DNA from 2 places in the Salinicola sp. MIT1003 genome. Region 2 is predicted to be linked to the other one. Evidence: predicted binding sites of a transcription regulator. Region 2 holds the regulator's gene; the other holds the start of a gene.
The links. Region 2 encodes FliA, which starts transcription of late flagellar genes. Its sites were predicted from a motif close to CTAAAGTTNNNNNNNNNNCNGCCGATA; they were not measured.
Positions count from the first base shown of each region.

Region 1: BC443_RS19185 (flagellin) is a predicted target of FliA. The motif match lies at 2,507-2,533, and genes of this name have one in related genera.

Region 1 is NZ_MCAP01000003.1:109,222-124,024, reverse strand. Features, by position in the region: gene BC443_RS19185 (flagellin) at 1-2,400, opposite strand, end outside; gene BC443_RS01755 (hypothetical protein) at 3,172-3,405, shown strand; gene BC443_RS01750 (O-antigen ligase family protein) at 3,954-5,267, shown strand; gene BC443_RS01745 (UDP-glucose/GDP-mannose dehydrogenase family protein) at 5,344-6,699, shown strand; gene BC443_RS01740 (mannose-1-phosphate guanylyltransferase/mannose-6-phosphate isomerase) at 6,818-8,251, shown strand; gene BC443_RS01735 (mechanosensitive ion channel domain-containing protein) at 8,319-9,725, opposite strand; gene BC443_RS01730 (tripartite tricarboxylate transporter substrate-binding protein) at 9,882-10,868, opposite strand; gene BC443_RS01725 (LysR family transcriptional regulator) at 11,063-12,058, opposite strand; gene BC443_RS01720 (CoA transferase) at 12,239-13,474, shown strand; gene BC443_RS01715 (hydroxymethylglutaryl-CoA lyase) at 13,474-14,427, shown strand; gene guaD (guanine deaminase) at 14,477-14,803, opposite strand, start outside.
Region 2 is NZ_MCAP01000004.1:84,466-99,268, reverse strand. Features, by position in the region: gene BC443_RS02255 (carbon starvation protein A) at 1-333, shown strand, start outside; gene BC443_RS02250 (cory-CC-star protein) at 320-616, shown strand; gene BC443_RS02245 (ArsA family ATPase) at 674-1,615, shown strand; gene BC443_RS02240 (calcium/sodium antiporter) at 1,676-2,647, opposite strand; gene BC443_RS02235 (paraquat-inducible protein A) at 3,203-4,474, shown strand; gene pqiB (intermembrane transport protein PqiB) at 4,467-6,119, shown strand; gene BC443_RS02225 (ABC-type transport auxiliary lipoprotein family protein) at 6,116-6,745, shown strand; gene BC443_RS02220 (RNA polymerase sigma factor FliA) at 6,967-7,665, opposite strand; gene BC443_RS02215 (flagellar protein FlhE) at 7,793-8,254, opposite strand; gene flhA (flagellar biosynthesis protein FlhA) at 8,344-10,431, opposite strand; gene flhB (flagellar biosynthesis protein FlhB) at 10,428-11,591, opposite strand; gene cheZ (protein phosphatase CheZ) at 11,743-12,411, opposite strand; gene cheY (chemotaxis response regulator CheY) at 12,431-12,820, opposite strand; gene BC443_RS02190 (chemotaxis response regulator protein-glutamate methylesterase) at 12,897-13,961, opposite strand; gene BC443_RS02185 (CheR family methyltransferase) at 13,973-14,803, opposite strand, start outside.

The DNA of each region.
Region 1 (14,803 bases), on a different contig from region 2:
CGCCTGCTGCAGAATCTGGTTTTTGGTCATGTTGGCCACCTCGGTCGCATAGTCGGCATCTTCGATGCGCGAGCGAGCAGCAGAGAGGTTGGTCTCGGTGGTGCTCAGGTTAGTGATCGCCGAATCGAAGCGGTTTTGGATGGCACCCAAGTCAGAGCGAAGAGAATCAACTTGAGACAGTGCATCATCAAGTTGCCCCAAGGGGTTTTCTGAACGCTCGCTTTCAGTAACAGCGTCAAAGGTCAATTCGCCTTCTTGACCAACGAAGACCTGACGGGCGCTGCCATCCGTTACAGTGCCATCTTCTTGAACGAATCGCTCAATAGTAGAAGAGGCTTCGGTGACCAGTGCACCATCAGCATTGCTGTAAACATCTGTAGTGTTAGTGTTTACCGTTGCGCTTCCTGTAGTAGCAACATCGCTACCGCCAGTATCAAAAGCAGAAGTGCCACTACCATCGCTGCTGCTTGTGGTGGTGATGGTAAGAGTACCTTTATCAACTGAGGTGGTGTAGTCGCTAGAGGTGTCCATAGTGTTGAATGACGGAGAGGCACCGAAATCACCCAAGCCCGAGTCAAAATCGCCATCTTTGATTGCTGTCGCGAAAGCGTTAGCTACCTGTTCGGCGGTGACGTCTTGGCTTGCGGTAAAGGTGACACCATCCAAAGTGTAGGCATCCCCCGCCTTCATGTTGCCGAACTCGACGTCTAGGCTAGCCGCGTCCGTTCCATCACCATAATCTGTGGTGATTTGCAGTGCTTGCAAATTACGATCAACGTTGCCATTGGCGTCAACAGCGAACTCGTTACCTCCATCATTCACGGTGAAGGTACTGCCTTCCATCTGTTTAGCCAGCTTGTCGGCGCTGATAGTGGCGTCTTTTACGTCAATGGCACCGTTCGCAGTGTCGGCACTATACGTGGTACCGTTGAAAGTGATGCTGCCGCCGGTGCCGGCTGCTTGGCCGTCAGTTGTAATAGTAGCAGTGGTTGAATCACCTACACTGGCAGCGTCCAGTACTGTTTCATCTCCAGTACCACCGCTAGCAGTGAAGACTAGGTCATTGCTGTTCGAACTGACAGTAATGTTTGTTAGTCCGTTGAAGCCAGTAGCATCGCCTGTAAATTCACCCTGAGAAACAGTGGCATCATTATTGTTAAGATAAGTAGAGAATGCGTTAGCGACCTCTGTATTTGTTGCCCCACCTTTACCCGCAGTGAAAGTCAGGTCATTAATCGTGACCGATTGGCCCTCTGTAAGTGCACCAAAGGTAACAGTGTTAGTAGCGTTGGCGCCAGTAACAACATTTGATGTGGGTGCTGATGGCGCAGATACAGACTGCGCTCCCATGCTTTCCAGCACGCTATCAACTGTCGCACGAGCAAGTGTACCGCCAGAGCCATCCGTATTGGTCTGAGATAGGTTCCCATCCGCGGTAAGGTAAAGTGCGTCGCCCGTGTCGGCAGAAGACAGGTTGCCATCACTGTCGACAACGACATCCTGAGTGCCACCACCTGAGCCATCTTCGATATTGATGGTCATGGTATTGGTGGCGCCAGCTTCACTAGGAATCAGGCGTTTGGCCACATCTGAGAAGGCAGCATCCTGAGCATCAAAGCTATAGCTATCGGAGTTGGCGTCATAAGTATAGGTGCCACCAGTTACGGTCGCCGCTGACCCCATACCGGTGTTCTTACCTGAATAGGTAATTTCAGCACCGTCAGAGACACTGCCCAGAACATCGCTAGCGGTCGCTGCGGTATTTTGAAGCTCGTTGGTGAAACGCTCAACGCCGTTGGTGACACCCTGCGATTCAAAGCCGCCAAGGGTCAGGTCATCTTTGGTAGCTGCAGTGTTGTCAACTTCGCCCTTGCCATTGACGTTGAAGCCGGTCAGGCCCAGCGTTTCGGCATTGATTTCCTTCAGGTTGATGGTGATCGCTTCACCGTCGTTCGCGCCGACCTGAATTTTCAACCCTGAATCAGACTGGAGCACCTTGGTGCCGTTGAAACCCGTCTCGTCGGAGATACGGTTGATCTCGTCTAGACGCTGATTGATTTCGTTCTGGATGGAATTGAGATCGTCCTGCGAGTTGGTACCGTTGGTCGCCTGAACGGTCAGCTCGCGGATGCGCTGCAGGTTGTCGTTGACCTGATTCAGCGCACCTTCTGTGGTCTGGGCCAGAGAGATACCGTCGTTGGCGTTGCGCTGTGCCTGAGACAGGCCGGTGATCTGGCTGCTCATGCGGTTGGCGATGGCCTGACCGGCTGCATCATCCTTGGCGCTGTTGATGCGCGAACCGGAAGAAAGACGCTCCATGGCGGTCTGGAGAGAACTGGCTGATTTGTTCAGGTTCTGCTGACCGATCAGCGAGGTGATGTTGGTATTGATAACTGCCATTGTCGTATTCCTTTCTCACATGAGAGGGCAATTTGGGCCTGATCCGCTGCGCGATGGCAGGTAATGCCGGATCCTGCTGCAACGGCCCCGTGGCCGTTACCCCTGTTATCGGCGCTACCCAATTTTGCTTTAGGCCCATTTGAGAAATTTTTGATGTTCGTGTGCGCAGCATGGATTCGGCCTTCGAGAAGTGCCTGGCTGCCTGGCGTGAAGCGGGGCGCAGAAAGCCACTTGGGTAGCCCCGGCTTCGGCCATGCCCCGTGTGGAAGGCGCGATGCCGGCGCCGATCTATAGTGATGTGGCGTTTCATCGTATGGCGCTCCGCTCCGGTGGCGTTCGATAGCCCGGACGCGCCCGGTCTCCGTGATGCTGCTTTCGTGGTGGCGTTGATCTGGCCTGCGGTATCGCTGGCGATCTGGACGGTCCGGGGGGCTGGAGCCGCAACAGGTCCTTCCCTACAGGTCTTCCTAGTAGGCCTTTTGTTACAGACCTTCCGTTACAGATCTTTCTCTCCAACCCGTTCGAAGCCGCCTGGGCTTGATAGCCGAGGCGGAATGAGATTCACTGGCTTGCCTGAACGGGGGCGGCTTTGGTGATTTTTGAGGCGAATTTGGCTAGACTGGGCTGGCTCTTTGGATAGTCATCGATTATTTTTCGGCAGCAAATTATTCATTCCGTTCTACGCTAGTCACAACTATTTATTAATCAGGCTTGTTGCGGCCCGTTTCGGGCCATTTTTCAGGATCCCAATTAATTATTATGCCTCGCACGATGGATGAACGTGAAAAACTCCGTAAGTTTCGTGAACTCGATGATGCTTTTGCCCAGGCGCTCCGTGATCTCGACGGTGGGTCTCGATCCGGTCGATCGGTAGAAGCGGAGCCGGAAAATACGCTTCCGGCGTTCGAGGAACGCCTGCACAGCCTGATGGCCGAGTACGCGTTGAGCCAGAGCTGTGTGCATGAAATGCTGAGCACGTTACTGGAGTACAAGAGAATTCGATAAGTCTCATTATCCGGCGAGATGGCTTGTTTCGATGACGGCGGGTCGGTTTTAAACTGGGTTTTAACTCTTTCTGAGACTGCCGAGGCGCTCAGTGTCTCCACTGGTGCATGTCTTGTTATCGATAGGGTCATCAAGCCGGATTGTCTGCCGTCAGGATATTAACGGGAAACGAGAGATAACGGCGTTGAGGAAGACCGTGAGATAAAACCAGCCCAGCGCCATGCGGTTCTCTGTTTTGCTCGTTCTACTGAATTCGCGGTGAAGAAACCATCGAGAAGCCGCTTTGCTTTCATTCGCCAGGGATGCGGTGAAGCCAAGGCAGCGGCGGCGGTGTCTCCAGGCGCTGCGATGGCTTCAGGCAGGGCATGGCGCCTGCTGCTCGGGCGTCGGGAGACCGGCAACCCATCGAAAGCCGCCCCCGGTAAGATCCCGATATTATTCTGCTGACAAGTTATCGAGGGTTCATTAACCTCGCTGCCTACCGGAAAACATGGGACCCGGTGGGCGCGGTTTAATGTTGCTCTGTTTTCAATTTGTGAGGTAACGGCATGGGTTGGGATTGCCCCAAGAGTCTCTGGCGGCTGGGGTTTGCACTGGTATTGGTATACGCCGCTCTGGGTATTGCAGCGCACCCGCTGAAAGATGTCATCGAGCCTTATATGGCTTTTCTAGGGCTGGTTTCCCTGTTGATTTTTGGTGGCTGGCGCCGAAGGAGCGCTGCCCTGGGCTTGCTGGTTGCGATCTGCCTGGTGCAGCTTCTCAGTTGGTGGCTCGCCATTGCCGATCATCCCCAGTGGGCCAGGCCCAACCCGGATACCGAGCGGATGGCGAAGCTTTTTATTTTCATTGCCATTGCCTGGTGGCTGCGTGGGAGTCTCCGCCATGTTTTCTGGGTCTGGGGGCTGGCGCTCCTGGCGTTCCTGCTGACGACGGTGATCTTCCCAGAAGGGCGTGATTCATGGGCCGCTGGCCTGCAGGGCGAGCGCGTCGGCTTTGGCATCCAGAACAATCAGCATGCCTCGATGTTGTTTGGGGTCGCGCTGATTGGGCTCATGGCCTTTGCCAGGCGTTTCTGCTGGTCCGGCGGGCTTCGATGGGGGCGTGCATGCCTCTGGCTGGGGCTGACGCTGATGACACTGGTGGGGATCCTGTTCGGTCAGACTCGAGCCGTCTGGCTGGCGCTGCTGGTGTCCTCGGTCGTTGCATTGGCAGTGGTCGGATGGTACGCCAGGAAGCGTTACCAGGTCCGTCTATGGAACCGAACGACGATTTCCATTGGCGTTGTTCTCGTGGTGGCTGGCGGGATCGTCGCCGCTTCGTTCGGGCATGTGCTGACTGACCGGGTGTTCACCGAGGATCAGGTCATCGCGCAGCTGCTCTCCGGGAAGCTGGATACGCTCCCCTATACCAGCATCGGTATTCGGATTCATTCCTGGGTCGCGGCTACGCACTGGATCGCTGAAAGACCGTGGCTGGGATGGGGTAGCAATGGGCGCGAGCTGGTCATCGATCATACGTCGTGGCTTCCCGAGTTCGTGAAAGCGCACTTCGGCCATTTGCATAATTTCCTGCTGGAGACACTGGTCAATTATGGCGTGCTCGGCTTGGCCGTGATGGGCGCGCTGGTCGCATGGGTTGCTGTCATCAGCTGGAAAGCCTGGAAGCGCGGCGACATGCCCAACGACGTGGCGTTGTTTGCGCTGGCTTTCTTCTTTTACTGGCTGGTGGTCAATCAGTTCGAGTCCTATCTCTCCTTCTGGACGGGTATCTACGTGCACAACCTGATCGTGGCAGGACTCCTCACGCTGTACTGGCGTTCCCCGGGCGATTCGGGCCATGTCGGCAAAAACCGATTACCATGAGGCCTGAAATGGGCACCAAGCGCGGTCAGCCGCGCTTTTTACACGCTGATTGCATACGACGGTTGAAGGGATAGCAATGCGAATCACGATTTTCGGTACCGGATATGTGGGCCTGGTGACTGGCGCCTGCCTGGCTGATGCCGGCCATGAAGTCATGTGCATGGATATCGACGAAGGAAAGGTCGCGCGCCTCAAGCAGGGCGAGATTCCGATCTATGAACCCGGGTTGGAAACGTTGGTCATCGAGAACGTCGGCCAGCAGCGTCTATCGTTCACGACCGATGCGGCGGAGGCGGTGGCGTTCGGCACGTTGCAGTTCATCGCGGTGGGCACGCCGCCCGATGAGGATGGCAGTGCCGATCTGCAGTATGTGCTGGCGGTCGCCAGGACCATTGGTCGGTACATGGATGATTATAAGGTCGTGATCGACAAGTCCACGGTGCCGGTCGGTACGGCGGACCGCGTTCATGAAGCCATCGCCGGCACCCTGACCGAGCGTGGCGCCAAGCTGGACTTCGATGTCTGCTCGAACCCGGAGTTTCTCAAGGAAGGCGCAGCCATCGAGGACTTCACCCATGGCGCGCGTATCGTCGTGGGCACCGAGTCGGATCGGGTCAAGTCGTTGATGCGGGAGTGTTATGCCCCGTACAACCGCCGCGTCGAGAAGCTGATGTTCATGGACGTGCGCAGCGCGGAGCTGACCAAGTACGCCGCCAACGCCATGCTGGCGACCAAGATCAGTTTCATGAACGAGATCGCCAACCTGGCCGAGCGGTTGGGAGCGGATATCGAACAGGTTCGCCGTGGCATCGGCAGCGATCCGCGAATCGGCTACCACTTCATCTATCCCGGCTGCGGGTACGGCGGCTCCTGCTTCCCGAAGGACGTTCAGGCGCTGGCGCGAACTGCCAGCCAGATCGGTTACGACCCGCAACTGCTCAATGCCGTCGAAGCCGTCAACGACCGCCAGAAGGCGACCCTGTTCGGCAAGCTGAACCAGGCATTCGATGGGCAGCTGGAAGGCAAGACGGTGGCGGTCTGGGGGCTGGCGTTCAAACCCAATACTGATGACATGCGCGAAGCGCCCAGCCGTCACCTGATGGAGTCGCTCTGGGCGGCGGGTGCCAAGGTTCAGGCCTATGATCCGGAGGCAATGGAAGAATGTCATCGCATCTACGGTGAACGCAGCGACCTGATGCTGGCCGATGGGCGCGACGCGGCGTTGAACGGGGCCGATGCCCTGGTGATCTGCACGGAGTGGAAATCCTTCCGCACGGTGGATTTCGCCCACTTGCAGCGCACGCTGAAGACCCCGGTCATCGTGGACGGGCGCAACCTGTTCGAGCCGGCACAAGTCCGCGCGGCCGGGCTGCTCTACTTCGCGGTGGGGCGTGGCGATTCGCTGCAGGTCGGTCAGCGCAAGGCCCACTGAAGCCAGGCAGTTTCATGTCATCGCCTGAAGCCCGATACCGTTTGGTGTCGGGCTTTTTTGTCGCTAGGCTCGATAGCGTCGAGCGCTCTTCCACCACAGCAAAGCCAAGGATGTGCCCATGCTGATTCCCGTTGTCCTGGCCGGCGGTTCCGGCTCTCGCCTGTGGCCGATGTCGCGGGCGAGCCATCCCAAGCAGTTCCTCCGGATCACGGGGGCGCGCAGCATGCTGGTGGAAACGCTGGCGCGCTTCGAGCCTCTGGATGTCGCGGAGCCGATCGTCGTCTGTCAGGAGGCGCACCGCTTTCTGGTGGCCGAGCAGTTGCGTGAAGCGGGCTGGTCGGCGGATATCCTGCTCGAGCCGGCGATGCGCAACACCGCACCGGCCATCGCGCTGGCTGCGTTGCAGGCCATGAGCCGTGATCCGGCTGCGCTGATGCTGGTATTGCCGGCCGATCATGCGATCGCCAGCCCCGAGGCGCTGATTCAGGCGATGGTGCCGGCGCAGGCAGCGGCCAGGCAGGGCAGGTTGGTGACGTTCGGCGTGACGCCGACCCGTGCGGAGACCGGCTACGGTTATATCGAAATAGGCATCGAGACCGGTATCGACATCGAGCCGGACGAAGCGTCCGGCACCGAGGCGATGCCGATCCGGCGCTTCGTCGAAAAGCCCGATGCGGAGACCGCACAGGCGTATGTCGCCAGCGGCCGCTACCTGTGGAACAGCGGCATGTTTCTGATGCGAGCGGACCGCTACCTGCAGGAACTCGAGCAGCAGCGTCCGGCGATGTTGGAGGCGGTCACGAAAGCCTGGGAAGGGCGCCAGGCCGATCTCGATTTCCTGCGGGTCGCGGCAGAGCCCTTCGTCGGCTGTGACGCCGAGTCGATCGACTGCGCCGTGATGGAAAATACCGCGGACGCCAGCGTGGTTGCGCTCGACGCAGGCTGGTCGGATGTGGGCTCCTGGCAGTCGTTGTGGGAGATCTCCCCGAAGGATGGTAACGGCAACGCGCTTCGCGGCGATGTGGTCGCCGACGACGTGAACGGCTGCCTGATTCACAGCGACAGCCGTCTGGTGGCGGCGGTCGGCATACGCGATCTGTTGGTGATCGAGACGCCGGACGCGGTGATGGTCGCGCATCGGGACGCCGCGCAGGCGGTCAAGGTCATCGCGGAAACGCTCAAGCGCCAGAATCGCCCCGAGTGGGACCAGCATCGCCGTGTTCATCGCCCCTGGGGCAGCTATGATGGCGTGCATGCCGCCGAGCGGTATCAGGTCAAGCATATCCGGGTGACCCCCGGCGGCCGGCTGTCACTCCAGAAGCACCTCCATCGTGCCGAGCACTGGATCGTGGTACGCGGCACCGCTCGGGTGACGCGCGGCGGGGAGATATTCCTGCTGGAAGAGAACCAGTCCACCTATATCCCCCTTGGCGTGGTTCATCGCCTCGAGAATCCCGGCAAGATCGAGCTGGAGTTGATCGAAGTGCAAAGCGGCAGTTATCTCGGCGAAGACGATATCGAGCGCTTCGACGACGCCTATCATCGCGATTGAGCGCCACTTGAGTGCCACTTGAGGGCTACTTGAACGTCAGAACTCTAATTGCACATCAGGATCGAACTCAGGAATTCGGCTGGCCGTCGGCGTCATTGGGTAGCGCGTTGTCGCCCATGGCTTCCGCCAGCGGCGGCTGAGGTTCGTTGCCGCCGTTGCGCATTGGCATCTGCAGACGCACGGTGGGGAGATACTCCGGGTAGTGCCGGCAGATGAAATCGATCAGCCCTTCACGGATCGCGCAGCGCAGATCGAACGTGTTGGGCCCGCCGGTGGCGCTGACCAGCACGCGCAGCTGCTTGTTGCGCTCGGTCATCTCCAGTGTCTGCACGACGCAGACGCGGCGGTTCCACAACGGCGAGGCTTCCGCCAGACGTTGCGCTTCCTCTCTCAGCGGCTCCATGGGCAAGTGGTAATCCGCGTACAGGATGACCGTTCCGATGAGGTCCTTGTCGCGGCGTGTCCAGTTCTCGAACGCGTGGTCGACGAAATAGGTGATCGGCAGGACCAGCCGCCGCCAGTCCCACAATCTCACGACGACATAGGTGAGCGTCAGCTCCTCGACCCAGCCCCATTCGCCTTCGACGATCACCGCGTCGTTCAGCTGCACCGGCTGCGTCAGCGCGATCTGGATGCCGGCGATCAGGTTGCCCAACACCTTCTGCGCGGCAAAGCCCAGTACCACACCGAGAATGCCTGCCGAGGCCAGAATGCTGGTGCCGAGCTGGCGGACTTTCTCGAACACCATCATCATCGAGGCGACGGCCAGAACGATGATGATGAAGTTGATCAACTTGCGCAGCACGGTGATCTGGGTATGCACCTTGCGTGCGATAGCGTCCTCCTCGTCACCGAAGCGGTAGCGTTCGCTCAGCGCTCGCTCGCTGATGTTGACGCCGTGGATCAGTATGCCCGCGATGCTGGCGATGAGGATCAGGCTGGCGAGGTTGTGCAGCGCCGTGTCCAGGCGTACCGAGGTGACGAAAATCGGGAACAACGAGAACAGGACGAAGATGGGTATCAGTACTGCCAGGCACCTCACCATGAACGGCACCAGGAAGCGTTCCAGCATCGACTTGCGCCGGCCGGCCCAGCGATCCATGACCTTGACGAGACGTCGTGACATTCGCACCAGCAGCCATACACCCAGCAGCGCCGCGCAGAAGTGCGCCGCCGTCATGATCAGCGAGTGACCCTGCACGGCTGGCGGAATCAGGAAATACGCCGCGCCAAACAATCCGTATGTCCACAGGACGGCAACCAGCGGTGGGTGGATGGCGATTGCCGTCGTGCTCATCAGATGCAGACGACTGTCGTTGAGCCTTCGCAGGCGGAAGTGAATGTACTTGAGCAGTACGTGGGCGACGATGGTCACGCCGATGATGGCCGCTGCCATGATCCAGAAAGGCAGCGCATCAAGCCACTGCACGATCAGGGTATTGATAAACGCTGCATTGGTAACCGATGCATTCATGAATGAGCCTGTTGATGACGAGGATCGATTCATTCAAGCGTAGGCGGTTTGGCTACAACTTTCGTCGCGGCAGGCAGTTTTGTTCGAGAGCCTTCGCGGCTCGCAGGCAAACGCGCCCGCCCGGGAACCCGAGCGAGCGCGTGGGGCAGGTTACGGTTACTGGGAAAGCCCGATCTGGCGCGAGATGTCTTCGATCTGGGCGATCTGGTCGTTGACGAACGTGGTGAAGGCTTCGCCATGCATCTCGAAGGGCATCAGGCCGTTCTGCGTCATGACGCCTTTCCACTCGTCACTCGCGTACAGCGTGTCGACGGTGTCCACCCACCACTCATAGGCGTCTTCGGAGACGTCCGCCGGCATGTAGAACCCGCGCCAGTTGGGGGCGATCGTGTCGATGCCCTGTTCGCGTGCCGTCGGCCACTGGTGCAGTTTGCCGGGCAGGCGCTCTTCGGAGAGGATCGCCAGGGGGCGCAGGTCGCCGGATTCGATGAAGCTGACCACCTCCGAAATGTCGCCGGTGAAGGCGTCCACATGGCCGCCCAGGGTCTGGGTCACTGCCTCGCCGCCGCCGTTGTAGCCCAGGTAGGCGATGCGGGCCAGATCATCGACGCCGGCCTCGTTGGCGGTCATCAGCAGTTTCAGGTGATCCCAGCCGCCGGAAGCAGTACCGCCGGTGAAGGTCAGCGCGCGCGGGTCTTCCTTGAGCGCTGCCATGACTTCATTGAGCGACTGATAGGGAGAGTCGGCGGCGACCGCAATCACGCCGTAGTCCGCTCCCAGCGTGCCGATCCAGTTGACCATGCCGGCGTTCATTCCCGGGAACTGGCCGCGTGCCAGGCCTGTCGTGGTCACGGTGCTGGCGGCGACGATCAGGTTCTCCTGTCCGGCGCGCTTCTGGACCACGTGGGAGAAGCCGACGCCGCCGCTGGCACCCGGCATGTTGGTGGTCTGCACGTTGCCGTCGACCAGACCGAGATCGCCGAGCACCCGGCCGACGGAGCGGCAGGTGAAGTCCCAGCCGCCGCCGGGATTGGCCGGGGCGATGCAGTCTACCTTGCCGCTCTGCTCGAAGGCCTGGGAAGTGCTGGCGGCGCTCAAGAGCAGGCCGCCGGCGATCAGCGTTTTCAGGCTACGTGGGGTCATGGCGTGTTCCTCTTCGTGTTGTTATCGAGCTGCGCTTTCGCTCGTTGCTCGTTGCTCGTTGCCTTCTGGCCGCTGCTCACGATCGATCGACAGCGAACATGGCGCAGCGGTGTGTCTCGAGAGGACTCTAGCGAGCGGCGTCGGCGGGAAAAATTGGCATTTGAACAAGCGAGCCTTCGCGCTTTTCGAAGGGTTTACACCTTCGTCGTAACACCAGCGGAAGCCGAGTTGCGGGCGTCTTCGGCATCGGCACCGACATCGGCATCGGCGTCAGTATCAGTATCGGGGCCGGGATCCCGCGAACTGGCGCCGGCGAGGTGCTCGACCATCTGGCGGGCGATCAGCGGCAGGGCCTCCAGATCGCGGACGCCGATGACCAGTTCCCGTTCCGCCCACTCGTCGATCAGCGGAATCGTCGCCAGCGACAGGCTTTCCCGATAGGCGGCGACGGCGCGGGCCGGGAGAATGCCGATGCCCATGCCGCGATCGATCATCCGGCAGATGCCTTCGAAGCTGCGTACCTGGATGCGCATCCGCAGCGGCTGCGCCAGACGTTGGGAATCCTGGTGCAACAGGGCGTGAAGCGAGGAGTCCTGCTCCAGGCCGATGAAGTCGTAATCCAGCGTCTCGGCGAAGGCGAGGCGCTGGCGTGTGGCCAGCGGGTGATCCCGGGCCGTGACCAGGACCAGCCGATCCCGGCGATAGGGGTGGATCGACAATCCTTCGGCGGGAATATGAGCGGAGAAGATGCCGATATCGGTGAGGCCGTCGCGCACCGCTGCGATGATCTCGTGGCTCAAGCGCTCCTGCATGTCGATGCGGATCTGCGGGTAGCGCGCGGTGAAATCGCTCAGGTCGTCGGGAAGGAATTCGATCACCGCCGAGGTGTTGGCATGCAGGCGCACGTGGCCACGGATCCCCACGCTGTACTCGCTCAAATCGGCGTTGAGATGATCGAGGCTGTCGAGCATGTGGCGGGCGTGATGGAGCAGGGCGTGGCCGGCGGGCGTCAGCTCGACGCCACGCGGGCGCCGGTAGAGCAGTGTCGTCGAAAGCTGCGTTTCCAGATCGCTGATCCGCTTGCTGACCGCCGCCAGCGCCAGGTGCTCGCGTTCGGCTGCACGGGTCAGGCTGCGCGAATCGGCAATCGCGACGAATAGCTTGAGGGTGACGAAGTCGAGTCGTTTCATGGCGATTGGCATCGGAGCGGAGCGATTGACGCCCTACTGTAGCGTTCGTCGCTGACGAAGCCTAGCTTGACGATCGCCTAATTGTTGCCGCGCGTCGGCTGGGTCAACCTCTGACCATCGATAGAAGACACATCATTAGCGGTGTTTCGACACCGTTGGACATTCACGGAGGAGAGCGACATGGCGACCGGCGACGACAAGGCGGTCAGCGACAATGCACAGGCGCTGGCGGGACTCAAGGTGGTGGAGCTGGGCCAGCTGATCGCGGGGCCTTTCGCCAGCAAGTTGCTGGGGGAATTCGGCGCGGATGTGGTCAAGATCGAGCCGCCGGGAACGGGCGATCCGCTGCGCAAGTGGCGCGTGCTCAAGGACGACACTTCGCTGTGGTGGCACGTCCAGACTCGCAACAAGCGCTCGCTGGCACTCGACCTGCGCTCCGAGGAGGGCCAGGAGATCGTGCGGCGTCTGGTCGACGAGGCGGACATCGTGATCGAGAACTTCCGCCCCGGCACGCTCGAGAAGTGGGGCCTGGGGTGGGAGACGCTGAGTCAACGCAATCCCGGCCTGATCATGGTGCGTATCTCCGGCTACGGCCAGACCGGCCCCTATCGCGACCGCCCGGGATTCGGCGTCATCGGCGAGGCGATGGGCGGGCTGCGCTATCTTTCCGGCCACCCGGACCAGCCCTCGGTGCGGGTGGGTATCAGCATCGGCGATTCGCTGTCCGCGCTGTACGGCGTGATCGGCGCCTTGCTGGCGTTGCAGGAGCGTCATCGCAGCGGGCAGGGGCAGTACATCGATGTCGCGCTCTACGAATCGGTGTTCGCGATGATGGAGAGCCTGATCCCCGAATACGACGGCGCAGACGTGATCCGCGAGCCCAGCGGCAGCGCCTTGCCGGGCATCACGCCCTCCAATGCCTATCCCTGCGCGTCGGGCGAAGGCGTGGGTGAGGAGTACGTCCTGATCGCCGGCAATGGCGATAGCATCTTCAAGCGCTTGATGACGGCGATCGGCCGCCAGGATCTCGCCGACGACCCGCGCTTCGCCCACAACGATGGCCGCAGCCGCCACGCCGAACTGATCGACGGGGCGATCGCGGACTGGACCCGGCAGCACGAGCGCGACTACGTGCTCGACGTGCTGGAGAGCGCTCACGTGCCGGTGGGCTACCCCTATACGGCCAAAGACATCGTCGCCGATCCGCACTATCTGGCGCGAGAGATGATCGAGACCATTCGGCTGGGCGATGGCGAATCGCTCAAGGTGCCCGGCGTGCTGCCCAAACTGAGCCGCACGCCGGGTCGGATCGAGGGTGGCGGCCCGGCGCTGGGGCAGCATACCCAGGATGTGCTCGACGAGCTGGGGATCGACCGCGAAACCCAGGCGAAAATGCGTGAAAGAGGAGTGATCTGATGACCGATTCGATGACCGGGACGAACACCCAGACCCGCGTCGCCATCAATGACGTGGCGCCGCGAGACGGTCTGCAGATCGAATCGCGCTTCGTGCCGACGGAAGAGAAGATTCGGCTGATCGACGCGCTGTCCCGTACCGGGTTGGCGAAGATCGAGGCGACGTCGTTTACCTCGCCCAAGGCGATTCCCAACCTGCGCGACGCCGAAGAGGTCATGCGTGGCATCGAGCGCGTGCCGGGGGTCGACTATGTCGTGCTGGTGCCCAACGAGAAGGGGGCCGAGCGCGCGCTGGCCTGCGGTGTCGACGAGATCAATCTGGTGCTGTCGGCCAGCGACAGCCATGGTCGTGCCAATCTGCGCATGACGGCGGAACAATCGCTCGAGCGCTTCGCCAATATTCTCGAGATCACCAAGGGTAGCGATGTGTTCGTCAACGCCTCGATCTCGACGGCCTTTGGCTGCCCGTTCGAGGGCGAGGTGCCGTTCAAGCGGGTGCTTTCGATCACCGAAAAGCTGTTGGCGCTGGGCGTGCAGGGGATCTCCCTCTGCGATACCACCGGCATGGCCAATCCGCGCCAGATTGCCGATCTCTGTCGTGAGACGCTGAGCCGCTGGCCGTGGCTGCCGGTAACGCTTCACGTCCACAACACGCGCGGCATGGGGCTAGCCAATGCGCTGGTGGCGTGGCAGAACGGCATCACCCGGTTCGACGCCTCGCTGGGCGGCCTGGGGGGCTGTCCGTACGCGCCCGGCGCCACCGGCAACGTCTGCACCGAAGACCTGGTTCACATGTTCGAGCAGATGGGCGTCGATACCGGCGTGGATCTCGAACGGCTGATCATCGCCGCCGAACTGCTGCCGGCGATGATCGGCCACGACGTGCCGGGCCAGGTGGTCAAGGCCGGCACCTCGGACCGCCGTTATCCGCTACCGGAGGCAGCGATCGGCTAGGAAGCCGCGGGATACGCGCGCACGGGAATCGGGAGTCAGAAATCGAGAGTCACGCCGCTACCGCATCGCGGTCGTGAACCAGGCGCCCGTTGGCCCAGCTTGCCGCGACCGTGCGGTCGTCGCCCAGCATCATCATGGCGAACAGGCGCTCCGACAGGGTCTTGGTCTGCGACAGGCGGCGCGCCATCAACGGGGTGGATTCAGGGTCGAGAACGACGATATCCGCCTCGAACCCCGCCTGCAGGCTGCCGATCCTGTCATCCAGATGCAGCGCCCGCGCGTTGCCGAGGGTGAGACGGTAGAACCCCTGCCAGCCGGTCAGCGCCTGGCCGAGCAGAGCACCGACTTGATAGGCGCCCTGCAGGGTGCCGAACCC
Region 2 (14,803 bases):
CTGCTGTGGCCGTTGTTCGGCACCAGCAACCAGTTGCTGGCCGGCATTACGCTGATGCTGGTCTCGGTATGGCTCAAACGGCAGGGCCGTCCGGTGATCTACACCCTGGCACCCATGCTGTTCCTGCTGGTCATGACACTGTGGGCCATGGGGCAACAGGTGATTTTCACCTGGTCGGGCTTCGGCGATGCCGATCGCAACTGGCTGCTGTTCACCTTCGGTGGGCTGATCATGGTGTTCACGCTGTGGATTCTGCTCGAGGCGTCGCGCAGCTTCCGCCAGGGTGACGTGGCTCCGCAGCAGCAATCGCTGAGCTCCGATGAGTCACGCTGACGACAAGGGTTCCGTGATCGCCTTGTGGCGATCACGGTTACACCGCGCGATCCAGGGTTACGATGCGGTCCTGAGCTTGCCGCATCGCCGCGAAATCGCCCGGGAGCTGCAGGATGAGGAAGACCTCTTCATGCTGCTGTGCTTCTGCGACATGATGGGCATCCCCAACCCCGCCAGCGACATGACCCTGGAGCTCTACCCGCACATGCTCGACCGCTTTCACGAGTGGCACACACGCCAGGGCATGCCACGTTCGCCCCTGGCGGGCTTTCGCTGCTGTTAGCGGTTAGCGGTTAGCGGTTAGCGGTTAGCTAGAAGCATGTCCAACGAGGAATTTTCCATGGCCAAGAGCCTCTTCTTCGGCGGCAAGGGCGGTGTCGGCAAGACCAGCTGCGCCACCGCCTACGCGCTGAGCTGCGCGGCGGCCGGTTGGCGTACCTTGCTGGTTTCCACCGACCCGGCGCACAACCTGGCCGACCTGTTCGGACGCGCGCCGGGGCCGACACCAACGCGCATGCAGGCTGGCCTCGATGTCGTCGAACTCGACCCCGACCATGAAACGCAGCGCTACCTGGAACAGGTCAAGGCCACGCTGCGACCTCTGGTCAGCGGCGAGCGTAGCGCGACGGTGTTTCGCCAGCTCGATCTGGCACGGCACGCTCCCGGCACCGAGGAAGCCGCCCTGTTCGACGCCCTGGTCGGCCTGTTGCTGGATACCGGCGATAAGTACGATCGGCTGATCTTCGACACCGCGCCCGGCGGGCACACGGTACGCTTGCTGGCACTCCCCGAGATCATGGGCGCCTGGGTGGAAGGATTGATGCAACGCCGGCGCAAGGTGCGCAGCGACTACAAGGCATGGCTCGGCGACGGCGAGGTCGTCGACGATCCCATTCAGGAAACGCTGATGCGCCGCCGCGGACGCCTCGCCGCTGCCCGCGAGCACTTGACCTGCCCCGCGCATTCGGCGGTGATTCTGGTCGCCAACCCGGAACGCTTGCCGGCACTGGAAACCGCACGCACCCGCGAGCTGCTGGAAAGCCACGGCCTGCACGTCGGCGCCGTGGTCATCAACAAGTGCCTGCCCGCCGAAGTCGACAGTCAATGGCTCGCCAACTGGCGCGAGGAGCAACGCCCCTGGATCGAGCATCTCGAGGCGTCTTTCCCCGACCGCGAGCGCATACGCATCGACCACCAGCCCCATGCGCCGGCTTCCTGCGACGACCTGACGCCGCTCCAGGAGGCGCTGGGCGGGCTGGCCCCCTGGCACGCTCACGCCTGAAGGACAGGCCTTAGTCTATCGTCTTTCACGTGTCGAACACCTGCCCCACATGCCGATCACCTACCGTGCGCCGATCACGCTGTAGACCAGCCATGCGGTGTAGGCCACGAAACTGGCAAGCAGCAAAGCGCCCTCCAGACGATTGATCCGCCCCTGCCCCTTGATCCCGATGCCGAATACCAGCAGGGCCAGGGTCAGCGCGGCCATCACGGGCCAGTCCCGAACCAGCACTTCCGGATCGACGCCGATGGGCTGGATCACGCCGGCCAGCCCGACCACCGCCAGCGTATTGAACAGGTTGGAGCCGACCACGTTGCCGATCACCAGATCATGTTCGTTCTTGCGCACCGCACTGATGGAAGAGGCAAGCTCCGGCAACGACGTACCGATGGCGACCACGGTCAGACCGATGACCAGATCGCTGACGCCGAACGCCTCGGCGATCGTCACCGCGCCCCACACCAGAAAACGCGAACTGACGATCAGCAGCACCAGCCCGACCAGCGTCCAGACCACGCTGCGCTTGAGCGACATGTCTTGCCCTGCGGCATCGGCTTCGACGTCGGTCTGCAAGGCATCCTTGGTCCCCGGGCGTCGCGAGCGCCAGATGCTGTAACCCAGGAATCCACCCAGCAGCAACAGCAGGATGACGGCATCGATGCGTGAGATCACACCGTCGTACAGGCACCAGAGCGAGATCAGCGTCATCACGCCGAGCACCGGCAGCTCCTGGCGAATCACCTGGGAATGCACGGTCAACGGGCTGATCAACGCCACCAGGCCCGCGATCAGGGCAATGTTGGTGATGTTCGAACCATAGGCATTACCCAAAGCCAGGCCGGGGTTCCCCTGGACGGCCGCCAGCGCGGAGACCATCAGTTCGGGCGCGGAGGTGCCGAAACCGATCACCACCATGCCAATCAACAGCGGCGGCAGCCCGAGATGGCGAGCGGTAGCAGCCGCCCCATCCACGAAGCGATCCGCGCTCCACACCAGTACGACAAGACCGGCCACAATCGCCCCTAGCGCCATCCACACGTCATGCTCTCCTTGTTTCCATCAATCGTGTTTTCATCAATCGTTCGTGTTTTCATCAATCGTGTTCATCGCCCATGCCATCCAGGGCGTTGATCATCTTGCATCCCGCTGCCGGTTCGCGACGAACGAGCCACTCATCGGCTTTCTGGCATCCTACCCCGCCGGAAAAAATGGCAGAGAAACGAAATGTTGGTGATTGTACTTCTTCGGCAAAGTGGTCATCACCTACTATAGTGTCCAGACGATTGGGCTGAAGTGTTTAAACGGCTGAACCATAGTGTTCAGACGACTGAACTAGAGTATCCAAACGACTGAACTATCGGGTATTTTTCAGCGACGGCATTGCCGTCGAAACGGCCACCGATAAACATGCACGCGCGTATGTATTCGAGTAAGATGGCCGTTTACGCAGCGTGACGCTTCCTCAATTCTGTTTCCGTGTTAGGTACTGCTTTGGCATCAGGCACGAATGACGACGGCACCGAAAAGGCGACTTCCCTTGCGCCCTGGCGTACGCGACGCCGTCTTCGCGCTTGTCACGAATGTGACTTGCTGGTCGCGCTGCCGCCACTGCATCCCGGCCAGCGAGCCAGTTGCCCGCGTTGCGACCATACCTTGAGTCATCGCCATTTTCGTCCGGCCGAACGCAGCCTTGCGTTTGCCATCAGCGCCTTGATCGCCCTGCTGGCAGCGCTTTGCTTTCCGTTCATTCGCTTCGAGTCACGCGGTGTCAGCAACGCCATCCAGCTGGCGGATACGTCCTCCAGCCTGGTAGCACTGCACGAACCGCTCGTCGGCATTCTCGTACTGCTGACCATCGTCATATTGCCCGCCGTCTATCTGTTCGCCGTCATCTGGCTGCATCTCGGCTTGCTGCAACGTCGCCCGCTGCCCCGCAGCTATCGCATTGCGCGTGCGCTCACGCATCTGCGTCCCTGGATGATGGCCGATGTCTTCGTGATCGGCGCCCTCGTCAGCCTGATCAAGATCGCCGGCATGGCATCGGTCGACCTGGGGCTGTCGTTCTGGTCTTTCTGCGTCTATGCCCTGCTGCTGCTGCTGACCATGCGCTCGATCGATACCGACTGGATGTGGTTCTCGCTGGCGGGAGAGCCGCTGGCACCGGAGGGCTGCCGCCCCGGCCAACCGGCGGCCGAGCAGGATCTCGCCGGTTGCCCGACCTGCGGGCTGGTCACCCGGTTAAGCCACTTCGGCCGTGGCCGCTGTATACGCTGTGGCGAACCGCTGCGCTTTCGAAGCCCGCATAGCCTGCAAAAGACCTGGGCCCTGCTGATTGCCGCGACCCTGTGCTATATCCCGGCCAATCTCTACCCGATCATGACCACGACATCGCTGGGCGATTCGACTCCTTCGACCATCATTGGCGGTGTGCTGATCTTTCTCGGTCATGGCGATTGGCCGATTGCGCTGGTCATCTTTACCGCCAGCGTGGTGGTGCCGATCGGCAAGGTGTTCGCGCTGGCCTGGCTCTGCGTCACGGTCCGGCGCAGCGGGGAATCCCGATTCAAGCACAAGCGTCAGACGCTCTATCGCATCACCGAGCTGATCGGCCGCTGGTCGATGATCGATGTCTTCGTGGTCGCCATCCTGGTGTCGCTGGTGGATGCCGGGTCATTGCTGTCGATCACGCCCGGCCCAGCGGCGCTGGCCTTTTCCGCCGTGGTCGTCATCACCATGCTGGCCGCCATCAGTTTCGATCCGCGCCTGATCTGGGATGCGCGCAACATGCAGCCTCCCATGCCGGCCGCGCTCAAGCGACAATCCCCCTATTCGCCTGTCAAGGAAGTCGACGATGCCTGATTCGATGCAACGCGCCAAACGGGTGTCGCAATCGCGGCTCTCCCCGATCTGGATAGTGCCGCTGCTGGCCGCGCTGATTGGCGCCTGGATGGTCTGGGACAATTTCTCCAGCCGCGGGCCGTTGATCACCTTGAACATGAAGAATGCCGAGGGCATCGAAGCCGGCAAGACGCTGATCAAGACGCGCAACGTCCAGGTCGGGCACGTGGAGGCCGTGCGGCTGTCGGAGGACCTTTCGCATACCGTCATCACCGCGCGCATGTCCAACGACGCGGGAAGAATGCTCAACAGCGATACACGCTTCTGGGTGGTCAAGCCACGTATCGGACGCGAAGGCATCAGCGGCCTGAACACTGTGCTTTCGGGGGCGTACATCCAGCTCGCGCCGGGCAAGAGCGAAGAGCCCCAGGACAGTTTCGACGTGCTCGAGCAGCCGCCGGTCGCGCCGCCCGACGCCCCGGGTCTGCGCATCAACCTGGTGAGCCAGGTGGGCAACTCGCTCAGCGCCGGGGATCCCATCACCTATCAGGGCTATACCGTCGGTCGCGTCGAGAGTACCGACTTCGATCCCGACAAGCGGGAGATGCGCCACCGCATCTTCATTCAGGCGCCCTACGACAGTCTGGTTACCGATACCACGCGGTTCTGGAGCTCGTCAGGCATCGACGTGCAGCTCGATTCCGAGGGCGTCAACGTCAACCTGGACTCCTTCGAGACGCTGATCAGTGGCGGCGTGACCTTTGGCGTGCCGGAAGACATCACGCGTGGCAACCCCGCCAAGCAGGATGCGACCTATACGCTCTACAACAACGAAGAGAGCGCGCGTGAAGGCACCTACGATCAGTACATCGAATACGTATTGCTGGTCGACGATACCGTTCGTGGGCTCAGCCGCGGCGCGCCCGTCGAATATCGTGGCGTCCGGGTGGGTACCGTGGTCAGCGTGCCCTGGCACTTCACCGCGCCCCAACCCGATTCGTTGACCCAGTTCGCGATTCCGGTATTGATTCGTATCGAACCGCAGCGCCTGGAAAGCAACGAGGATATCAATACGGATATCGACGACCAGGAGGTTCGGAACCGCTTCGAGACCATGTTCAAGGAGTACGGTCTGCGCGCCACGCTCAAGGCGGGCAACCTGCTGACGGGCGCGCTGTTTGTCGATCTCAACTTCAGCGACGACGCGCCTCCCTACGAGGCGATGACGTTCGACGGCAAGCCGGTGTTCCCGACCATTTCCGGCGGCTTCGCACAGATCGAGCAGAAGGTTTCCAATCTGCTCGACAAGCTCAACGAGCTGCAGGTCGAACCGATTCTCGATCGCCTGGACGAGACCATGCAGACCTCCCAGCAGACGCTCGAGCAAGTGCGTCAGATCGCCGAATCGGTCAATGCCATCGTCTCCGATCCCGCGACGCAGCAGTTGCCAGGCAGTCTCAATGACACGCTGGAAGAACTCCAGAATACGCTGAATGGTTTCTCTGCCGGTTCTTCGGGGTATCGTCAGTTGAATGACACGCTCAAGCAGCTGGAGGTGCTGATGCGGGATCTGCAGCCGGTCGCCAAGACCTTGAGCGAAAAACCCAACGCGCTGATTTTCGACCGTGAAGTCCAAACCGATCCCGTGCCGAGGGCTCCCCAATGATGAAGTCGTCCCTGTCTCGCTGGCGCCGAGTTGGCGCCACCGCCCTGCTGACGATCGCCACTATGGCGATCGCCGGCTGTGCTGCCCAATCGACGCCGACCAATCGATATACCCTGCCGAAGACCGACAGTCCGCAGCAGACGGGTGAGCCTTCGTTGCAAGCGCCCGCGCTGGCGGTCGGTCCTGTCGAGGTGGCCAGCTACCTCGACCAGGAAGGGATCGTCATGCAGACCAGCGATATCGAACTCAACGCGGCCAACCAGAACCTGTGGGCCGAGTCGCTGGGGCAGCAGTTGACACGCCGTCTGCGGCAATCGCTGGCGGCGGATCTGCCGAATGTCGTGGTCCTGAACACCGCCCGCAGCGAAGCGGGTGCGCAACGACTGACGCTCAGTGTCGACCAGTTCCAGGGCCGCTATGACGGTCAGGCCGTGGCATCGGGGGAATGGCAGCTTCACGAGGGCAACGACCTGGTGGCGCAGCGTCACTTCGAGGTCACGCAACCCTTGAGCGACGACGGCTATCCTGCCCTGGTGCGCACTCTCGGTGCCGTGTGGAACGATGTGGCGCGGCAGATCGCCGCCGATATCCGCGCAGTCTCGACGACGTCGCCAGTCAACGATTGAGCAGCGCCCAACGACAGAGCAGCGCCCAACGACAGAGCGCCTATCGAACCTGCATGGCAATGTAGTCAGACAAAGTCGCCATGCCGGGCTCGATAGGCGCTCGGGTGCCATCGAATGTTTGCGTGTTTGCGGGTGGGCAGAGATTCCGGCTTCGGCCGGGAGCCGGACGTCGATCAGGGAATCAGATGATCCGTGGCTCAGGCGATCAGTGATTCAGGCGTTCAGTGGTTCAGACGGCTTCGCAGACGCGTTACCGCCTGGCTGTGCAATTGGCAGACGCGGGATTCGCTGACGCCGAGCACGGCGCCGATTTCCTTCAGGTTGAGCTCTTCCTGGTAATAGAGCCCCAGTAACAGCTTTTCCCGTTCCGGCAAGGCATCGATCGCCGCCATCACTTTGGTACGGTTGTCCGCATCGAGCAGTGCCTCCAGCGGCGATGGCAGACTGCCTTCCGCGACCGTGGCGACGCCATTTTCGGTGTCGCTCTCGTCGTACGTCAGCAGAAAACCGTTGTTGGCATCGATCAGCAATTGATGATAGTCATCCCGGGATATGCCCATCTCCTGGGCGATCTCGCGTTCATCCGGCGCCCGCCCCAACTGCTGCTCTAGCCGGCGCACGGCCTGATCCAGCGCCCGGGCGTTTCGCCGCACGCTGCGCGGCATCCAGTCACGACTACGCAGCTCATCGATCATCGCGCCGCGAATGCGCTGATTGGCATAGGTCGAGAAGCTCGCGCCGTGTGAATTGTCGTAGCGCCCCATGGCGTCCAGCAGGCCCAGCATGCCGGCCTGAACGAGATCATCGAGTTCCACGCTGGCGGGTAGACGCACCTGGAGGGAGAGCGCGTGGCGTCTCACCATCGGCATGTACTGCTCAATCAATGCGTGCTGATCGATTTTGCCCTGTGCGGTATACATCGAATGGCCTCGTGCAAAACACCTTACGGTCATGGGGGCATGACCTATACCCATTATGCCGCGCGGACGCCAAGCCAAGGCGGCAAACTGCCTGTTTTCCAGTGGCTATTTCGGCTGTTTGTCAGCCTCACTGGCGATAGTCGACGATCAGTTGCCCGCCGGTGATCACCCGATCGCCACTGGCATGCTTTCCCGGTGGCCACAGGAAACGCAGCCGGAACGGAAGGGACGCGGCCCGCCCCGCAAAGCGCTGCGTTTCGCCTCGCGATCGAACCAGCGGTAGACAGAGCTGGCCATGGCAGAGCCAGGTCTTCAACGTCGGCGCGGGCGCATCGGTCTCGAATACCCAACGAACGGCCGCGATCTCGGCCTGCTCCGCCGATGACGGCAGCGTGATCGGCGCACTTTCCAGGGGTCGCTCCGACACCACGACCGTCTGGCGCGGCAGTTGGCCTACCCAGGTGCTCTGGGCCGCCGAAGCCGGCGCGATCGTACTTATGACGACCGTACCCATGGCAACCGTACCTATGACGACCGGCCGTCCCATGGCAATCGCCCCGCCTAGCATGCGAATGATCATTGCGCGCATTCTCGGCACCAGGGAAGACGTTCGCAGCAGCAACGCCACCGTCGACACCGCAGATAGCGCTCTCTTCCTCACCGGTCGAATACCGACCGTCATGACGACGGCGCCCCGATGGTCGTCGTGACTCGCAAGTTGCGATCGTCGGGAATTTCAGCCTGGGAAAGCACGACCAGAGACTTGATCTGGCGACGCAGGAAACGCGCCAGCAGCGCCCGCAGGCCGTGTTGAACGACCAGCACGGTCGGTTCGTCACGGTTCTGCTGTCTCTCCACCGCGGCGGCGGTCTGCTGCATCAGTGTTTCGGCCAGCCCCGGTTCGAGCGCCCCACCGTTGTTGAGCGCTTGCGCCAGGACCTGCTCCAGCCGCGGCTCCAGCCCCATCACATGCATCGGCTCGCGTCCCGGGAACCACTGCTGGGTGATCGCCCGGCCCAGCGCAACACGCACCAGCGCGGTCAATTCATTGGCATCCGACTGCTGCGGCGCGTACTCCGCCAGCACATCGAGAATCGTGTGCATGTCGCGGATCGGGACGTCTTCGGCAAGCAGGTTCTGCAGGATGCGTTGCAACGTCGTCAGCGCCAGCAGCTTGGGCACGACGTCTTCCACCAGCGACTTCTGCTGCTCCGCCACCTTGTCCAGAAGCTGCTGAACCTCGGCGCGTCCCAGCATGTCACCGGCGTTTTCATGCAGCAGATGATTGAGATGCGTGGCGATCACGGTGCTCGCGTCCACCACGGTATAGCCGTAGATCTGGGCCCGTTCCCGTTGCGCCGTATCGATCCAGTAGGCGGTCAGGCCAAATGCAGGGTCTTGGGTCTTGGTGCCGTCCAGCGTTCCGGAAACCTGGCCCGGGTCGATTGCCAGCCACTTGCCCGGAAATGCCTCTGCACGACCGACTTCCACGCCTTTCAGGGTGATCACGTAGGTGTTGGGGCTGAGTTCGAGATTGTCGCGAATATGGACGACCGACGGCAGGAAGCCGACATCCTGGGCGAACTTCTTGCGCACGCTCTTGATGCGTCCCAGCAGTTCTCCCTGCTGGCGCTGGTCTACCAGCGGGATCAGGCGGTGCCCCACTTCCAGGCCCAGGGTATCGACCAGTTGCACGTCGTCCCAGCTCGCCTCCGGCGTTTCCTGCACTGCCGGCGGTGCCTTTTCTTCCACCGCGCGCACGGCCTTGACCTGCTCGCGTCGGGACATCCACCAGCCCAGCGATCCCAGGATCACGGCAAACAGCAGGAAGACCACGTTCGGCATGCCAGGGATCAGACCGAGCAGCCCCATGACGCCAGCCGCGAGGAACATGACCCGCGGGTTGTTGAACAGCTGACTCAACAGCTGCTGCCCGACGTCCTGATCGGTATTGACGCGCGATACCGTGACGCCCGCCGCCGTCGATATCACCAGCGCCGGAATCTGGGCGACCAGGCCGTCGCCCACGGTCAGCAGGGTATAGGTCTTCACGGCTTCGCCGAATGGCAGGCCATGCTGCGCCACGCCGATCATCAACCCGCCGATCAGGTTGATCACCATGATCAGCAGGCCCGCCATGGCATCGCCGCGGACGAACTTGCTGGCACCGTCCATGGAGCCGTAGAACTCCGACTCCTGATTGATCTCGGTACGCCGCCTGCGAGCCTCTTCCTCGCCGATCAGACCGGCATTGAGGTCGGCATCGATCGCCATCTGCTTGCCGGGCATGGAATCCAGGGTGAAGCGCGCGCCCACCTCGGCGATTCGCCCGGCACCCTTGGTGATGACCATGAAGTTGATCACCACCAGAATCAGAAACACCACCAGGCCGACGGCGAAGTTGCCGCCGATCAGGAACTCGCCAAAGGCCTCGATCACCTTGCCCGCGGCATCGCCCCCCTCGTGCCCTTCCATCAGCACCACCCGGGTGGATGCCACGTTCAGCGACAGTCGCAGCAGCGTCGAGAACAGCAGAACCGCCGGGAACGCCGCGAAATCCAGCGGCTTTTCCGTGAACATGCTGACCAGCAGCACCATGATCGACAGTGCGATATTGAAGGTGAAGAAGAGGTCGAGCGCGAATGGCGGTAACGGCAGGATCATCATGCTCAGGATCATGATGATCAGTACAGGGCCCGCGAGCACCTTGTATTGCGTTTCTGCCGGCCATTTGCGCTGACCGAACCACTGGGTGAGCGCGTTCATTCACTCTCCTTGGATGAATCTGACGCCGCTTCGTCGAGCTCTGGCGGCACGGGCAGGTCGCGGGGGGTTGGCGGTATATCGCCACCGTCGGTTTCGACCTGTTTGAGACGGAATGCCCAGGCCAGGACTTCGGCAACCGCCGTATAGAGGTCGCCGGGAATCTCCTGTTCCAGATCGACGTGATGATACAGGGCGCGTGCCAGCGGCGGCGCCTCCAGCCTTGGTATGCGATTTTCGTCGCCCAGTTCCCTGATCCTGGCAGCGACGTGATCGGCCCCCTTGGCGACGACCCGAGGAGCGGACATGGAATCCTGCTGGTAGCTCAGCGCCACGGCATAGTGCGTCGGGTTGGTCACGATCACGTCGGCGGTCGGTACCTTGCTCATCATCCGCCGTCTCGCCATGGCCTGCTGCTGGGAACGTATGCGGCCCTTGACGTGCGGGTCGCCTTCGCTCTCCTTGTGTTCCTGGCGAATGTCCTCGCGGCTCATGCGCAGCTTCTTGCTGTGACTCCAGAGCTGATAGGGAACATCGATCAGGATAACCAGTATCAAAGAGGTCACGATGAGCGCACATCCCACGGCCGCCAATCGCATCGCCGTGGCCAGCGCCTGCTGGATCGGCATTTCCATGAGGCCAAGCAGCGTACCGTGCTGCGACCAAAGATACGCCACGCCGACGCCACCAACCAGCATCGACTTGGCGATGGCCTTTGCCAGTTCCGCCAACGCCTGCGTCGAGAACATGCGCTTCAAACCCTTGAGCGGGTTCAGCTTGCTCAGCTGGGGTTGAAGCGATTTCGCCGAGATCAGCCAGCCACCCAGCATCGTCGGCCCCAGGATCGCCGCGGTCGTGAACAACAGAAACAGAGGCAGCAACGCAACCAGCGTATGTTGCCCCAACACCCAGACGTGGCTCAACATCCGGGCGCTGTCGAATGCCAGGCCGTGATCGAAAAGGAAGGACTGCTCCATGACGAGGCTCAACTCGTCATAGAGATTATTGCCCATGACCCATAGACCCAGCACACCGCTGACCAGCAGCAGGAAGGTGGCGAGTTCACGTGACCGCGCGACCTGCCCCTCCTCTCGCGCTTTCTCGATTCGCCTGGGCGTCGCCGGTTCGGTCTTTTCCTGATCGCTGTCGTTCTGCTCGGCCAAGCGCGCACTCCGCCACGAAAGGGGATGAATACCTGGACGCTATTCTGCTTGGAGAGAAGGAATATCAAACGGAGAAATAGCAGGATGTACACCCTGCTATTTCGAGAGGCTGGACATTGTCGAAGGCCGGGACAGGCCCTCTCAGCCGGGATCAGAACCCGAGACTATCCAGCAGGTCGTCGACCTGATCCTGGCTGCTGACGACATCGGCAGCCTGCGGGTTGACCTGAGGGCCATTGAGTAGCGAGTCGGGTTGATCGGCCACGCGAGTGGTACGTTCGCGACGCTCGGTTCCCTCGGGCGCATTATCGATCAGCACCTGGAGCAGTTGCTGCTCGATCTCGTGGATCACGTCCATCATCTTCTTGATGACCTGGCCGGTGAGATCCTGAAAATCCTGCGCCATCATGATCTCGAGCAGTTGGGCGTTGGTGGCGCTGGTCTGCTGTGGCACGTTCTGCAGATAGGAGCGAGTGTCCTTGACCAGCGCCTTGGCCTCGTCGAGCGCCTTGGGTTCGGCAAACCACTCGTCCCAACGCTTGTCGAGCGCACTCGCTTCGCTCTCGAGTGCATTCTGCAGAGGCTGGGCATGATCAATGGCATTGAGTGCGCGTTCCGCCGCCTGTTCGGTCATCGACGCGACGTAGCTGAGCCGGTCACGAGCATCCGGAATCGCCTGTGCCGCCTTCTCTACCTCTTTATCGAGGCCCAGCTCACGCATGTTCTCGCGCAGCATGCGAGTCAGGTGGCCGATACGGCGAATCAGATCGTCGGAAGGCACGCTTTCCGCACCGCTGCCTTGAGGGGTGGCACCACTCATGATCTACCCTCCGTAGGCGTCACTTGCCCAGTTTTTCAAAAATTTTGTTGAGCTTTTCCTCGAGCGTCGCCGCCGTGAACGGTTTGACGACGTAGCCGTTGGCGCCGGCCTGAGCAGCCGCGATGATATTTTCCTTCTTGGCTTCGGCCGTCACCATCAGCACGGGGAGCGAGGAGAGCTTTGGGTCCTGACGGATTTCCTTGAGCATCTCCAGGCCATCGAGATTGGGCATGTTCCAGTCGGAAACCACGAATTCGAAGCCACCGGCTCGCAACTTGGTCAACGCTTCCTGCCCATCCTCGGCCTCTTCCACGTTTTCGAACCCGAGTTCCTTGAGCAGACTGCGGACGATCCGACGCATGGTCGGGAAGTCGTCCACTACCAGAATGCTCATGTTCTTGTCAGCCATCGTCTTTCCTCTTCACTTCATTAGGCGGGCATGTTGAAGTTATCGGCAGCATGCCTGCTCGCTTTAAACATCCTGTTTATACGCGCTGCGCGCGTCCGGCCAAGTGCATCTGCTGAACCAGGTGTCCTGCAATGTCATTCAGTGCAATGACCTCTGTGGCCCCGCCAAGCGCGATCGCTTCCTTGGGCATGCCGAACACCACGCAGCTCGCCTCGTCCTGCGCCACGGTATGGGCGCCTGCCTCGCGCATCTGGAGAAGCCCGGCGGCACCGTCACGCCCCATCCCGGTCAGGATGACACCCAGCGCATTACGGCCAGCGCAGGCGGCGGCGGACTGGAACAGCACATCGACCGAGGGCCGGTGGCGGTTGACGGGAGGTCCGTCATCGAGCGCAATCACGTAGTTCGCTCCCGAGCGGGTCAGGCGCATATGCCAGTCCCCCGGCGCGATATAGACATGCCCGGGCAGGACACGCTCACGGTCTTCGGCCTCCTTGACGGTGACCCGGCAAAGACGGTCGAGCCGCTCGGCAAAGGAACGCGTGAAGCCTCCCGGCATATGTTGCGTAATCAACACCGCGGGACTGTTCGCCGGCAATGGCTCGATGACCTGGCGAATGGCTTCGGTCCCCCCCGTCGAGGCGCCGATAATGATGATTTTCTCGCTCGAGAGCATCGGAGCCCTCAACACCTCACGCGGTGCAGCCGGCTTGGCCAGAGCGCCTTGGCGGCTTGGCCGGGCTTGCGCGGCAGCCCGGATCTTCTCGGCGATCATGCCGGCATATTCCAGCATGCCATCGCGGATCCCGACTTCCGGCTTGGCGACGAAATCGACGGCACCCAATTCCAATGCCCTCAGCGTGATTTCGGAGCCCCGCTGCGTCAGCGAGGAAACCATCAGCACCGGCATCGGACGCAAACGCATCAGACGCTCGAGAAAATCCAGCCCGTCCATGCGCGGCATTTCGACATCCAGAGTCAGGACGTCGGGATTGTGCTTCTTGATCAGGTCCCGCGCTACCAGCGGATCCGGCGCCGTGGCAACCACGGTCATGTCCGGCTGAGCATCGATGATCTTGGTCATCAAGTCGCGAATGAGCGCCGAATCATCGACGCAAAGTACTTTGATCTTCGGATTCACCGTTTCACTCCCTAGCGCGAGACGTCCGGCGTCGTTCGCGCCGACGGCGATGCCAACGTATAGATGGTCTGGCCTCTCAAGCGAAAAGCCTGACTCAGGAAGGAGAAATTCTCGGAGTGACCGGCAAACAGCAAGCCATCCGGTTTCATTTGGGACGCAAAACGACGCAGGATATTCGTCTGTGTCTCTCTATCGAAATAAATCATGACGTTGCGGCAAAAAATGATGTCGAACGGGCCATTGATGGACCATGTTCCCGTGACCAGATTGAGCGGCCGGTAATCGATCATGGCCGCCAGTTCGGGGCGCACTCGCGCCTTGCCGGCGCGGGCCCCGCTACCACGCTGAAAAAATTGCCGGCAACGGGCCTCACCGAGCTTCTCCACCACTTCCAGCGGATAGATACCGGCGCGAGCGACATTGAGCGCTTCGGTATCGATGTCCGTCGCCAGGATCTTGACCTGGGAGGCTGCGGCTCCCAGCGTCTCCCTCACTGTCATGGCCAGGGAATAAGGCTCTTCCCCGGTAGACGCACCGGCACACCAGATTTTGATGCCGGGCCCGCGCCGACGCACCTCTTCGGCCAATGCCGGGAAGTGATGGGCTTCACGGAAGAAAGCTGTCAGGTTCGTGGTCAAGGCGTTGGTAAAGGCTTCCCACTCCTTGGAATCTGACCGACGCTCGAGCCTGTCCAGATAATCGCTGAAACGATTCATGCCGTGCAGCCGCAGCCGTTTGGCCAGGCGGCTGTAGACCATTTCGCGCTTATTGTCCGCCATGACGATACCGGCACGGCGGTAGATCAGGTCTCGAACCCGCTCGAAATCGCGCGAGGTGAAATC